2 regions of the Anaerostipes sp. 494a genome follow, and region 2 is predicted to be linked to the other one. Evidence: predicted binding sites of a transcription regulator. Region 2 holds the regulator's gene; the other holds the start of a gene.
What was found. Region 2 encodes Rex, which represses fermentation and respiration genes when NADH is low (regulators of the CRP and FNR family bind a similar motif). Its sites were predicted from a motif close to ATTGTTAANTANTTAACAAT; they were not measured.

Region 1 (7,815 bases), 510 kb from region 2:
TAAGACCTAATTCAATTCCATAATTAATCTCAATCTGGTCTTTATATTTTTCTTTTAAATTAAAAAGTCTATCCTTATAAGAAGAAAGATCTACCAAAAAATCAAAATTGTCAGGATTATCAGGATAATCTATATCATGGTGTTCTGTAAAACAAATGGTTTCAAGATTCAAAGAGATTGCCTGACGGATCATAGATTCCATGGGAGCCTCAGAATCAGAGGAAAAACTGGTGTGTAAATGGTAATCTGCTTTTATCATAAATAAACTCCTTTTTTGTATTTATAATGATATTATGATACAAATGTAAAAATAAAGAAAGATATATGTAAAAAGTTCTTTAAATTTTTTCTGCGGTTTGATAAGATATAAAATGAACACAGGAGGATAGAAAAATGAATACACTAACACATGTCGGTAATTTATTTGCATTCATTGGCGGACTTGGAATGTTTCTTTATGGAATGGATATTATGGCATCCGGTCTTCAAAAAGCAGCCGGTAATAAGATGAGAGAACTATTAGGATATCTTACTAATAATCGTTTTCTCGGAGTATTGGTAGGTGCACTAGTAACAGCCATAATTCAGAGTTCATCTGCAACAACAGTCATGGTTGTAGGTTTTGTTAACGCAGGAATCATGAACTTGACGCAGGCAGCGGGAGTAATCATGGGTGCCAATGTTGGAACAACAATTACAGCATGGCTTGTATCAGCAAATGAATGGGCTGGAGCTCTAAAACCAGACTTTTTTGCACCGCTTATTTTAGGTATTGGAGCATTTATTATTACATTTTCCAGCAGACAGAAGTTAACGCAAAAGGCAGAAATAGCCGTTGGATTTGGTATTTTATTTATTGGACTTTCATCCATGTCAAGTTCCATTGGTATGTATCAGGACAGTCCGATTTTTTATAAAGCGTTTCAGGTACTTGGAAATAATCCATTTCTTGGGATTTTAGTCGGAGCATTGGTAACAGCCATAATTCAGAGTTCATCAGCGTCTGTAGGTATTTTACAAACGCTGGCTATGCGAGGAATCGTAAACTGGAGATCTGCTGTCTTTATTACACTTGGACAGAATATTGGTACATGTATTACAGCACTTTTATCCAGTGCAGGAGCAAATAAAACGGCAAAAAGAGCGGCAACTATTCATTTGCTGTTTAATGTAATGGGTGCGGTTATTTATGGAATTATTATGACTATTTTCTTTGGAATTTTTAATGATTTAGCATTACAGCATATTTCCGGTACACAGATTTCAATATTCCATTCAATATTTAATATATCAATTACGATTCTGCTTTTCCCATTTGCAAATGTTCTGGTCAAAATTTCCGGACTTATTATACATGAAGATGCGATAGAGGAAGATGATGATGAAGAAGTGGAAGAAAAAGTTCTTCGGCACCTGGATCCTCGTATTTTGGAAACACCATCATTTGCAGTAGAAAATGCAGTAAAAGAAGTTGTACGTATGGGTGGCATTGCTTTGGGTAATTTAAACAGAATTATGAAGGAAGCAATGAAAGATGAGCCAAGTCAGAAAAAAATTGATAAAGTTTTTCATAATGAACAGGTTATCAATCATTTGGAAACCATGATCACAGGTTATCTTGTTAAAATCAGTCAGCTTGCATTGACAGACAAACAGACTGTAGTTGTTAATAATCTCTTTGACACTATTACAGATATAGAACGTGCGGGAGATCATGTGGAGAATATTGCAGAGTATTTACAGGAAATGAAAGAAGGAAAATCTCATTTTACAAAACAGGCTCAGGAAGAGCTGAAAGAAATGACGGAATATGTGAAAAATGCACTAAATCATGCTATTTGCTCTATTGAAAATGACAGTATAGAGGAAGCTCGCATCGCCACTGAAAATGAAGAAAAAGTAGATAAATTGGAAAAGAAGCTTCGTAAAAGTCATATTCAAAGGCTGAAAACGGAATCATGCGTTCCAGAAGTGGGAGTTTTCTATTTGGATATTATATCAAGTCTTGAACGAATATCAGATCATGCGGATAATATTGCAGGTTATGTTTTAAATCAGAATGATAAATAAAAATGTCAGAATATATAAAGATAATACCTGTAAAAATTTGTTGAAATTGTACAAAAGAATTATATTGTATACATGATAAAATTCTTAAATTTCCCTTGAAATTTTTAGGTGTATTGTTTACAATAAAAAAGAAGTTTGTCAATAGATTAACATTTGGCAAATCCATCAAATTAATTAATCAAGACTTAGGAGGAATTGAGATGGCAGTAAAAGTAGCAATTAACGGATTCGGACGTATTGGACGTCTTGCATTTAGACAGATGTTTGGAGCAGAAGGATATGAAGTTGTAGCAATCAACGACTTAACAAATCCTAAAATGTTAGCTCACTTATTAAAGTATGATTCTGCACAGGGAAAATATGCTTTAGCTGATACAGTAGAAGCTAAAGAATCTTCTATCGTTGTAGACGGTAAAGAAATCGAAATCTATGCAGAAGCAGACGCAACAAAACTTCCATGGGGAGACCTTGATGTAGACGTAGTATTAGAATGTACAGGATTCTATACATCTAAAGAAAAAGCATCTGCTCATATTACAGCAGGAGCTAAGAAAGTTGTTATTTCTGCGCCAGCTGGAAATGATCTTCCAACAATCGTATACAATGTTAACCATGACACATTAACAACAGATGATACAGTTATTTCTGCAGCTTCTTGTACAACAAACTGCTTAGCTCCAATGGCTAAAGCATTAAATGATTTTGCAGCTATTCAGTCTGGAATCATGTTAACAGTACATGCTTATACAGGAGATCAGATGACTCTTGACGGACCACAGAGAAAAGGTGATTTAAGAAGAGCTCGTGCTGCTGCAGTTAACATCGTACCTAACTCTACAGGTGCTGCAAAAGCTATCGGATTAGTTATTCCAGAATTAAATGGTAAATTAATCGGATCTGCTCAGCGTGTACCAGTTCCTACAGGATCTACAACAATCTTAACAGCAGTTGTTAAAGGTGATAACGTTACTGTTGACGGAATCAACGCTGCAATGAAAGCTGCTGCTACAGAATCTTTCGGATACACAGAAGAAGAATTAGTATCTTCTGATATCGTAGGAATCACATATGGTTCTTTATTCGATGCAACTCAGACAATGGTTACTGAAATCGGTGATGGATTATATGAAGTTCAGGTTGTATCTTGGTATGACAATGAAAACTCTTACACAAGCCAGATGGTAAGAACAATCAAATACTTTGCTGAATTAGCTTAATTTGAACAATTTTTGAGGACATGCCTGTAGTAATACAGTGTGATAAGACTCAACGAGGGTCCGGTCTTTTTGGACCGGATCCTCTTTTTTTTAATCAGAATTGCAAATATTTATATTTATATAGGTTGCAATTCTGACCTAATCCAGGAAAATCTTAGGAGGAAACACGAAACATGTTAAATAAAAAATCTGTAGATGACATTAATGTAGCAGGAAAGAAAGTTTTAGTGCGTTGTGATTTTAACGTACCTTTAAAAGACGGAGTAATTACAGATGAAAACCGTCTGGTAGCAGCTCTTCCAACAATCAAAAAACTGATTGCTGATGGTGGAAAAGTAATTCTTTGCTCTCATTTAGGAAAACCAAAAGGAGAACCAAAACCAGAATTATCTCTTGCACCTGTTGCAGTACGTTTAAGTGAACTGTTAGGTCAGGAAGTAAAATTTGCAGCTGATGACAATGTTGTTGGTGAAAATGCAAAAGCAGCTGTTGCTGAAATGAAAGACGGAGAAGTAGTTCTTCTTCAGAATACTCGTTACAGAGCTGAAGAAACAAAGAACGGTGAAGAATTTAGCAAAGATTTGGCAAGTCTGTGTGACGTATTTGTAAATGACGCATTTGGTACAGCTCATAGAGCACACTGTTCTAACGTTGGTGTTACAGAATATGTTGATACTGCTGTAGTGGGATACTTAATGCAGAAAGAAATTGATTTCTTAGGAAATGCAGTTAATAATCCAGAAAGACCTATGGTTGCTATTTTAGGTGGAGCTAAAGTTGCAGACAAATTAAAAGTTATTGATAACCTTCTTGAAAAATGTGATACATTAATTATTGGTGGCGGAATGGCTTATACATTCTTAAAGGCTAAAGGATATGAAGTTGGAACTTCTCTGGTAGATGATGAAAAAATCGACTACTGTAAAGAAATGATGGATAAGGCAGAAAAATTAGGAAAGAACCTGTTCCTGCCTGTTGATACAACAATCGCAAAAGAATTCCCTAATCCAATTGATGCGGAAATCGAAGTATCTGTTGTACCATCTGATGAAATTCCAGCTGACATGATGGGACTTGACATTGGAACAGAAACAGCTGCTAAATTTGCTGAAGCAGTTAAAACAGCAAAAACAGTTGTATGGAATGGACCAATGGGTGTATTTGAAAACCCTATCCTTGCAAAAGGAACTATTGCTGTTGCAGAATCATTAGCAGAAACAGAAGCAACAACAATTATTGGTGGAGGAGACTCTGCAGCTGCTGTTAACCAGTTAGGATTTGGAGATAAGATGACACATATCTCAACAGGTGGTGGAGCATCTCTTGAATTCTTAGAAGGAAAAGACCTTCCAGGTGTAGTAGCAGCAAACGATAAATAGTCATTTAGCATTTAAGTATTTAATGAGAATAAATACAATTACCATATAAAAGTACAATATTAATATTTTAAGAAAGAAGGATAAGTCTCATGCGTAAAACAATCGTAGCAGGAAACTGGAAAATGAACAAAACTCCAAGTGAAGCAAAAGCTTTAATTGAAGAATTAAAACCATTAGTAGCAAGTGAAACTTCTGATGTAGTATTTTGTGTACCAGCTATTGACATTCCAGCAGCTATTGAAGCAGCAGAAGGAAGCAATATCTCTATCGGTGCAGAAAACATGTACTTTGAAGAAAGTGGAGCTTATACAGGAGAAATCGCTCCTAACATGTTAACAGATTTAGGTGTTAAATATGTTATTCTTGGACATTCTGAAAGAAGAGAATACTTTGCTGAAACAGATGAAACTGTAAACAAAAAAGTATTAAAAGCTTTTGAACATGGAATTACACCAATCGTTTGCTGTGGTGAAACTCTTGCTCAGAGAGAACAGGGAGTTACAATTGACTTTGTACGTCAGCAGATTAAGATTGCATTCCAGGGAGTTACAGCTGACCAGGCTAAAACTGCTATCATTGCATATGAACCAATTTGGGCTATTGGAACTGGAAAAGTTGCAACTACAGAACAGGCTCAGGAAGTTTGTGCAGCAATCCGTGCTTGTATTGGTGAAGTATATGATGAAGCTACAGCAGAAGCAATCCGCATTCAGTATGGTGGATCTGTATCTGCAGCTAGTGCTCCAGAATTATTTGCTCAGCCAGATATCGATGGAGGATTAGTTGGTGGTGCATCATTAAAACCAGACTTTGGAAAAATTGTAAATTATAAATAATTTTGATTAATTGATGATGGGTCCCGTAGATACGTTAATCCGCGTATTTACGGGATTTTCTTTTTATGACTCTATATCAGATGAGGGATGACTCCCGCCTCTGTAGGCGGTGAGCAACAATTATGTATCAGTGGCAGGTTTCAATCCCCCCATCTGATATACGCTCCGCGAGGATGCGCAGGAATTCGGATTGGAAGTATGTCTGCTATGCAGACCCGAATTCCGCGCCAAGACTCGCGAGCGAGTCTTGAATCTTAAGTAAAGGATGTATTTAATTTGAGGATATGATAAAATGAAATAAAAGGGGAATCGTATTGATTTATAATCAAGGGAAATGAGGAGAAAAAGAAATGTCATTTTTTGATATGAATGGAGATGGAAAAAAAGATATATGGGATGATATGATAGAAAAAAAGGTCATAGGAGATATATATGAAACGGATGAAAAAATCATATCTGAAACAGTAAAACCCCAAAGGGACTCATTAGGTCTTAGAATATACAATAGTGTATTAATATGTTTTGTTATTGGATTGTGTGCAGTTGTTCCATTGATGCTCTTGCTTATTATATGGCTTAGCAGTCCAAGATACATGATTCCCATATATTTTGTGTGGATGTTATCAACAATAGGATATATATATTTTGGAGAAAAATCAGAAGGAAGGGATTATTTTACCATAGCACTGATTTTTGCTCTAGCATTTACATATGTCTTGATAAAAACTATAATAATTGAAGAGATAACATGGGAACTTTTACATATGTTATATGTTGTGCCCGCATGTTGCATTCCTGCATGGGGATATTTAGGCGTGAAATTATTAAAAATAAAAAAGCCTTATGTTTTGGAAGCCAGGAAGGAAAAAAAGGATGAAGAGAAGGAACCATGGTATTTCAGTTTTCCTGCAGCTATAATTTTCTTAATTATTATGTTTTGGATTACCATTAGAATGAATAATCCTCCCCAATGTGCAGAAGAGGGGTGTTATAGAGATGCGAAAATGGGAAGCGAGTACTGTTATTTGCATGAAGAATAAAAAACTATAGAAATGAAGGGAAATGATATCATGGAAAAAGAGAAAAAAGCATATGAGATTGTTATGGATCATATTAAACAGAAGATCATGAATGAGGAGCTTGTTCTTGGAGAAACTCTCCCACCAGAGAGAGAATTATCAGAACAACTGGGTGTCAGTAGAAATTCTGTTCGTGAAGCATTAAAGATCCTTAGTGTTGTTGGTGTTATTTCCAGTAAACATGGTGCGGGAAATTATATCTCCTGTGATTTTGAATCCTATCTGGTAGATACAATGTCTATGATGTTCAGGTTAAATGAGCTGGATTATGAACAGGTTAATCAGCTTCGTATTGGTCTGGAGATGCAGGCCTATGCACTTGCCATAAAGAATGCAGAAGATGAAGAAATTATGAGGATGAAGGAATATGTTTTAAAACTGGACCAGAGTAAAGATGTTGATGAAAAAACAATGCTGGATAAAAAAATTCATTATGCAATTGCAAAGGCCTCAGGAAATATATTAATTTTGCATATTTTAAATGCGTTATCAAAGGTTATGGATGTGTTTATCAAAGATATGCGTCGTGAAATTTTAAGAACCGAAAGGCGTAAGGGTATGTTGCAGGAAGCACATAAAGAAATGGTGGAATGTCTTATGAAAAGAGATTTAGTTAATGGACAGAAGGCAATGATACGTCACTTTGATATGATTAATAAAATTATTAACAAAGAATTGTAAGGATATGTGAGTAAATCAACATATCCTTTGTTTAATTTTAACAAAATTATAAGAAGATACTAGACAAAAATAGTAATATTGACTATAATAAAACACAGAAATTGGTACTACCAATATAAAAATTAAAATCAGATGCGCGGAGACATCTTTATTTTTTACCATTAAAATTGGTACTACCAATATAGAGAAATGTGAAAAAGTGTTTAAACAGGAGGGAATATTATGGATATTTTAGTATGCATCAAGCAAGTACCGGCTTCCAACAAAGTAGAAGTAGACCCGGTAACGGGGGTGCTATTAAGAAACGGAGCAGATTCTAAAATGAATCCATATGATCTGTATGCATTGGAGACTGCATTACAGATTCGGGAGAAGACCGGAGGAACAATCAGTGTAATTAGTATGGGACCGCCACAGGCAATGGCAGTTATTCGTGAAGCTTTTGCTATGGGAGCAGATAAAGGGGCGTTGCTATCTGATCGTAGATTTGGCGGAGCTGATGTGCTGGCAACCAGTTATACTCTGGCACAGGGTATTCGGAAAATGGGAACAT
Region 2 (7,815 bases):
TGCAGTTTATATTCAGAAATTGTGTCAGATTATCAGACAATCCTTTTCTGTCATGGAAAATGCAGAAGTTACCATAGAAGCTAATCCAGGAACGGTAGATGCTGAAAAATTAAGAATGTATTATGATGCGGGAATTAGTAGAATCAGTTTTGGACTTCAAAGTACAAGGCAGGAAGAACTTTCTTATCTTGGAAGAATTCATACTTATGAGGAGTTTCTTGAAAGCTATTATGATGCACGAAAAGCCGGGTTTGAGAATATTAATGTAGATCTGATGAGTGCAATTCCAAAACAAACGATAAAATCTTATGAGGAAACACTTAGAAATGTAGCAGAATTGAAGCCTGAGCATATTTCTGCATATAGTCTGATCATTGAAGAGGGAACAAGGTTTGCACAAGATGAATCTATTGGATTATATTTGCCGTCAGAAGAAGACGAAGTTTCCATGTACAAGATGACTGGAGAAATTCTTGTAGAGTATGGTTATGAAAAGTATGAGATATCTAACTATGCCAAGCCGGGCTATGAGTGTATACATAATCTGGGTTACTGGTCACAGATTCCTTATCTGGGAGTAGGACTTAATGCAGCTTCATATCTGGATGAAAAACGTTTTGAAAATTCTTTTTCTATGAATGAATATCTGGCAACCGATTATTTTCCAAAAGTGTTTGAAGAAACCAAACCCTTAACCTTGGAAGCACAAATAGAAGAATTTATGTTTTTGGGGCTTCGTAAAACCAAAGGGGTATCAAGAACAGAATTTAGGCAAAAATTCCATCAGCCTATGAATTATTTTTATAGGAATGTAATAGAGAAAGCCATAGGCTGCGGATGGATGAAAGAAAAGGATGATATGTTATCATTGACGGAAAAAGGAATTCTTATCAGCAATCAGGTATTGTGTGAATTCCTGTTATAGGTCTAATAATTTTTTTAGATTGATTTTCCCCCAGCCCTGATGGTGTCTGGGGGTTTTTAATTGGTCGCAATTGTTTTTTAATTTTAGTTTTGCGTCTTTATTGGTGTAATATGGATATTTTTCGATTAAAAGTGCCATTGCACCGGAAACCACAGGGGTTGCCATTGAAGTACCGCTTTTTATAGTGTAGTGGTTGTTGATACTGCAGGAATAAATATTTGTTCCTGGTGCTACAACATCAGGTTTCATAACACAAGAACGAGTTGGTCCTCTTCCGGAATAGTGACTGGAAAAACGGTAATTACCTATGATTTTCATAAAGTCATCGCTGGAACCAACGGTGATGATTTTTCTGCTGTTTCCGGGAATAGAGATACTCTGAGGACCTGGACCGTGATTGCCTCCGGCAATACAAACGATAAGACCATCATCCCATAATTGATCCACATAGCGAAGAATCTCTCTGGAAGATTCATCTTCGTTGGTTTGCGCAGTGCCTATGGAGATGTTTACGATTCGAATATCATAACTCTGATAGTTTGTATGAATCCAATCCAGACCGCGGATAAAAGCGGATGGAATACCATTTCCAAAAGAATTTAAAACTTTTAATGAGATAATGTGTGATTTCGGAGCAATCCCAAGAATATCATTGCCATAAGGACAGGAAGAAGCTGCTATTCCGGTAATATGAGTACCATGTCCATTGTCGTCATAGTATTTGGTTTTATGATTAACAAAGTCAATAAATGCAGCAATACGATGATCAGCTGGAGCAAAGTCTTTATGGGGAAAAAGACCGGTATCCAGAAAAGCAATACCGATTCCTTTTCCCATAAGACCCTGTTTATGAGCAAGATCTGCATGAATTTGTTCTGAGATGGATTGTAACATAGATTTCTCCCTACTGTTATATTATAGAATACGTACAGCAGAGAAAAAGGATACATCAGATGTGGGGTGAGAAAATTAATTAAAACCGATAAATTTTCTCGCGGCTTTGTATATACCAATGGTTGTTTTTCTTCCGCCTCTTCCTGGAAGATTTACTGCATAGCCAACAATGCTGTGGCGAATTTTACGATAAAGAGATTTATCTTTATCATATAGATATTTCCATAATTCTTTCTTCATCTGAATATGCTCCGGCTTGCCTGATTTCAAGGCAATAATAGAAGAAATACACATGATGATAGACAGATAATGCCGCATATAACGGGCAAGAGGTTTGGTGGTGATGTTGAAACCAGCCATATAATCAATCATGATTTTTGTAACTAAAAACTGCTGATCGATTCTCTTAATCATATTTATTTCGTTTACAGACTGATCATCTCGACCGATAAAATAGCGGTAGAAATTTACATCCAGATAATACATGTTTTTTACATATGGAAGTGGTTTATATACATAAATGTTGTCAACATAAAATGTATGTTCTGGAAGTTTTAGCTGGCATTCCCGAAGCAGTGCTGTACGATAAATAACAGAATGCATAAGAATATACTGTCCAATAGGAAATCGTTTTACATCATTCCAGCAGAATACTTTATTGTGAGGAATGGCATGACGATAATGGATAACAGTTTTTTTTCTGGCACCCTGTTTTTCGTAAACATAGTTTGCAAGAAGCATGTCAAGAACAGTTCCTTTTTCATAGAAACTAGATAAAGTATCCATGATTTTGTCATAGGCTGCCTGATTAACCCAGTCATCGCTGTCTACAACTTTTAAGTATATGCCGGTGGCATTGGCAATTCCGGCATTGACTGCGCCGCCGTGTCCTTTATTCTCCTGGTGGATGGCACGGCAAATAGTAGGATATTTTCTCTGATATTCATCTGCAATTGCTGCAGTATGATCAGAAGAACCATCATTAACGATTAAAATTTCAACATTTTCGCCACCTGGTAAAAGTGTGTCAATGCAGTGACGCATATATTCCTGAGAGTTATAGCAAGGTACTACAAAGGATAATAATTTCATGATAACCTCCATATAATTATTATGATTTCTCTAATTATACCCCTTTTTACAAAATTAGCAAAGGGTTTCCCATTCTTCATACAATTCTTCCAGAGAATCAGTAATAGAAGCCTGCTCATTACCGAGCTCCATTAGTTTTGCAACATCTGTAGCAATTTCTGGCAGTGCCATTTGTTCTTCAATCTCAGACTGGCGTTCTTCTAGCTGTGTGATTTGTTCTTCGACTTTTTTTAGGCGATTTTCCTTTTTCCGCTGTTTTGCCTGAAGTTCTTTCTGCTGCTGCCAGTCAAGCTTGGATTCCGTGATTTCTTCTGCCGGGTTATTATCTGCAGTAATAATGGCTTCTTTTTCTTTTTGTTTTAAATAATCCTGATAATTACCAGTATAAGATGTCAATCCGCTATCAGAAATTTCAAGAATACGGGTAGATGTTTTGTTAATAAAATAGCGATCATGAGAAACGTAAAAAATTGTTCCTGTATAAGCGTTCATGGCAGATTCCAATATTTCTTTTGAATGGATATCCAAATGGTTTGTAGGCTCGTCCAGAATCAGAAAATTGGCATGAGAAAGCATTAGTTTTGCCAGAGATACACGCCCTTTTTCTCCTCCGCTTAAAGAAGATATCGGTCGAAAAACATCTTCTCCATAAAACAGAAATGCTGCCAGAGTATTTCGTATTTTTGTATTTGTAAGGTCTGGATATGAGTCGGATATTTCATCAAAAATTGTTTTTGAATCGTCCAGGTTATCTTGAGCCTGGTCATAATATCCGATAGATACACCAGCCCCAAGCTGAATCAGACCACTGTTTTTACTGATCTTTTTACATATGATTTTCAATAATGTTGTTTTTCCAGTACCATTTGGTCCGATCAGAGCAACACGTTCACCTCTAAAAATATTACAGCTGATATGATCAAACAGAGGCTTTGAGCCGAATGATTTTTTCACATCTTTTAATGTCAGAACATCATTACCGCTGATTACTTCAGGTTCAATGATAAGACGCATATCAGAATTATATTCCATTGGTTTCTCAAGAATTTCCATCTTATTTAAGGCTTTTTCGCGACTTTCAGCACGTCGAATGGATTTTTCGCGATTAAATTGCTTTAGTTTTTTGATAACTTCCTGCTGGTGTTTAATTTCCTGCTGCTGATTTTCATATTCCTTTTGGCGGATAGCTTTGATCTGATCTCGTTTTTGAATAAATTGAGAATAATTTCCATCAAAAAGCATAGATTTTCCCAGTTCGATTTCCATAACTTTGTTGACAATCTTGTCAAGAAAATAGCGGTCATGGGATACGATAATCACCGCTCCGTTATAATGGGACAGGTAATTTTCCAGCCATCGAATGGATTCTACATCCAGATGATTGGTAGGCTCGTCCAGTAATAAAACATCAGGATTTTTCAATAGAAGTTTTCCGAGGGCTACACGTGTCATTTGCCCTCCTGATAATGTACTGATCTGTTTCTGGAAATCTTCTTCACAAAATCCAAGTCCTTTTAAAATCCCGGTAATTTCACTTTTGTATGCAAATCCATTTAACTGTTCAAAACGATGGGTGGCATTGGTATATTGTTTCATTTTCTGCTCAAGTTCTTCACCACTTAAATGTTGCATTTCGTGTTCGCATGTTCGCATTTCATGGTCCAGTTCAATTATTTCCTGCTTTACGGAAAGCAGTTCATCAAAGATTGTATGGTGAAAGCTATGATTCTGATGCTGTGCCAGATATCCTAGAGATGTATCTTTTTTCATGGATACTTCTCCGTCATCTGCACTTATTTCTCCAACGAGAATTTTTAATAATGTGGATTTTCCTGCACCGTTATATCCGATAATCGCCAGTCGGTCATTTTCATTTAAGTGGAATGAAATATTCTGTAAAACAGGTTTTTCGACAAATGTTTTACAAATATTCTGGCATGATAAAATCATAAGTCAATAACTCCTTCTATTATATAAAATATTATTTTCAATGAAGACACTAGAATTCAGAATATCATATTTTCATATAAAATGGAATAATTTTCATTTGGAAACTAATGAGAAAGATTGACAGTTATTAGACAATCTTATATAATTAAAATAGAAATAAAGTTTGGAGGAAATAAAATGGGAAATACAAATAAAAATATTTCATCAGCTGTAATAAAACGTCTTCCAAGATATTTCCGATATCTTGGTGCATTAAAGGCAAAAAATATTACCAGAATTTCTTCTAAGGAACTGAGTGAACGTATGATGGTAACAGCATCTCAGATACGCCAGGATTTAAATAATTTTGGAGGATTTGGACAACAGGGCTACGGATATAATGTGGAAAATCTGTACACCGAAATTGGAAAAATTTTAGGGCTGGATAAGAGAAATGATATGATCATTGTCGGAGCAGGAAACCTGGGACAGGCCCTTGCGAATTATCAGTCATTCAATGAAGATTATGGATACAAAGTAATGGCGTTATTTGATGTCAATCCAAAACTGATAGGTATTTCTGTTCGTGGAGTTAAAGTGCTGGATATTGATGATATGGAAGATTATATCAAACACCATAATATCAAGATTGCAGCATTGACACTTCCAAAAGACCAGGCTCCAAGTATAGCTAAAAAGATGGTTGAATGGGGTATTCGAGGATTTTGGAACTTCGCTCCAGTGGATTTGCATCTTCCGGAAAATGTTACAGTAGAAAATGTACATCTTGCTGAAAGTTTAATGACATTGACTTACAATATACATAATCGGGAAGAGAATGGAGAGTAAGAAAGATGATTGTCGGGATAGGAACAGATCTGGTAGAAATCAGCAGGATTCAGAAAATGATCTCAAGGCATAAAACTCTGAATCGAATATTTACGACAAATGAATTATCCGATGCAAATAATAATGCTACGACTTTAGCTGGTAATTTTGCTGTAAAGGAAGCCGTTTCCAAAGTATTTGGGACCGGCTTTTTCGGTGTAGAAGCAAATGAGATAGAAGTACTTAGAGATCATAAAGGTAAACCATATGTAAAATTGTATGGACAGGCAGAAAAAATGGCGGAAAATCTTAAAATTGAAAAAATTCATATTTCCATTACAAATACAGGGAAATATACACAGGCATTTGCGATAGGAGAGTGCTTATGAAATATGTTTTGACAAATAAAGAAATGCAGGATATTGATAGAAAAACTATTGATCAAATAGGAATTCCGGGCTTAGTGTTAATGGAGAGAGCTTCAGAGGCTGTGGCAAATGTGGTGAAAGAATATGCGAAAAAAGAAAGTCGTATTTTGATAATTGCAGGTACAGGAAATAATGGAGGAGATGCACTGGCTGCGGCAAGGATTCTCCTTGAACAGAAATATAGGATAGATTTTACTATTGTTGGAAATGTAGAAAAGGCTTCAAAAGATTTAAAACTGCAACTTTCAATTTTAGAAAATCTAGGATTTTATCCTGTTGATGATGTGAAATATGAAAAATATGATTTTTTGGTTGAAGGAATCTTTGGTGTGGGTCTATCAAGAGAAGTAGGAGGCATTTTCAAAGAGGTAATTCAACAGATTAATCAGTCTGGAAAGAAAGTTATTTCCATTGATATTCCTTCTGGAATCAGCGGAGACAGCGGGAAAGTTCTTGGCTGTGCAGTGAATGCTGATGTAACAGTGACATTTGGAGGATTAAAAAGAGGTCATTTGCTGTATCCGGGCAAAGATTATTGTGGTATTACAAAACTGGTATCTATTGGATTTCATGATCAGACCATACAAGAATATGCAAGTGCCTTTACATTTGCGGATGAAAGGAATATAATGCCGCCGAGGGCCAATGATTCCAATAAAGGAACTTATGGTAAAATCCTTATGATAACAGGTAATGAAACCATGTCAGGAGCAGCGGCTTTTGCAGGAGAAGCTGCTTTAAGAATGGGAGCCGGACTGGTAAAGATTCTTTCTGACGAATCAAACCGAGGAATATTACAAACAAGGCTGCCAGAGTGCCTTTTTGGAACAAGAAACCAGCTGAAAGAATCTTTGGAATGGTGTGACTGTATTTTGTTTGGACCGGGAATCGGGGTATCAGAACAGACCAGAGATATGCTACAGTATATAATGGAGCATGGGAAAAAGCCATTGATCATCGATGCAGATGGGTTGAATACTATCAGCAGGTATCAAATGGATGTACAATATGAATACGGTCTTATTTTGACACCTCATCTTATGGAAGGTGCCAGACTGTTGTCAAAGCCGCTGGAAGAAATAAAAAAAGATATCTGTCAGGCAGCAGAGGACATTGCCCGAAAGTACCATGGAACGGCTGTGTTAAAAGATGCAGCAACAGTAGTGACAGAAAAATCTCATTTGCTATATATCAATCAAAGTGGAAATCATGGAATGGCAACAGGCGGAAGCGGAGATGTTCTGGCTGGAATGATTGCCGGGCTTCTTGGTTCTGGAATGTCTTCCTATGAGGCAGCCATAAAGGGTGTGTATCTTCATGGACTTGCAGGAAATGCCGCAAGAGATGAAAAGGGTCCATATAGCATGATAGCGTCAGATATTTTAAAACACATAAAAGATGTAACAGGAGGAGAATATGAATCAGTATTACCGGGTGCATGCAGTTATCGATCTGGATGCAATCTGCAATAATATAAACGAAGTAAAAAGAGTAATAGGACCAGATGTAAAAGTTATGCCAGTTATTAAAGCTGACGGATATGGACATGGAGCAGTGCCTATTGCAAAAGCCTTAAATGAAATTGGTGTAGATGCATTTGCAGTTGCCATCATTGAAGAAGGAATTACTCTTAGAAATCATGGAATTAAACAGCCTATCGTAATTTTAGGATATACCTCTGAGTATCAATATGGTGCTTTGATTCAATATGAAATCCAG

Region 1: a site for Rex is predicted at 2,205-2,224, ahead of gap (type I glyceraldehyde-3-phosphate dehydrogenase). Genes of this name have one in related genera too.

The regions. Positions count from the first base shown of each region.
Region 1 covers NZ_MJIF01000001.1:20,377-28,191, forward strand. The annotation lists gene BHF70_RS00105 (histidinol-phosphatase HisJ family protein) at 1-259, opposite strand, end outside; gene BHF70_RS00110 (Na/Pi cotransporter family protein) at 394-2,070, shown strand; gene gap (type I glyceraldehyde-3-phosphate dehydrogenase) at 2,271-3,287, shown strand; gene BHF70_RS00120 (phosphoglycerate kinase) at 3,461-4,666, shown strand; gene tpiA (triose-phosphate isomerase) at 4,756-5,502, shown strand; gene BHF70_RS00130 (hypothetical protein) at 5,853-6,542, shown strand; gene BHF70_RS00135 (FadR/GntR family transcriptional regulator) at 6,573-7,262, shown strand; gene BHF70_RS00140 (electron transfer flavoprotein subunit beta/FixA family protein) at 7,485-7,815, shown strand, end outside.
Region 2 covers NZ_MJIF01000001.1:532,797-540,611, reverse strand. The annotation lists gene hemW (radical SAM family heme chaperone HemW) at 1-925, shown strand, start outside; gene BHF70_RS02835 (S8 family peptidase) at 920-1,819, opposite strand; gene BHF70_RS02830 (glycosyltransferase family 2 protein) at 1,895-2,911, opposite strand; gene BHF70_RS02825 (ABC-F family ATP-binding cassette domain-containing protein) at 2,966-4,861, opposite strand; gene BHF70_RS02820 (redox-sensing transcriptional repressor Rex) at 5,039-5,689, shown strand; gene acpS (holo-ACP synthase) at 5,695-6,057, shown strand; gene BHF70_RS02810 (bifunctional ADP-dependent NAD(P)H-hydrate dehydratase/NAD(P)H-hydrate epimerase) at 6,054-7,568, shown strand; gene alr (alanine racemase) at 7,513-7,815, shown strand, end outside.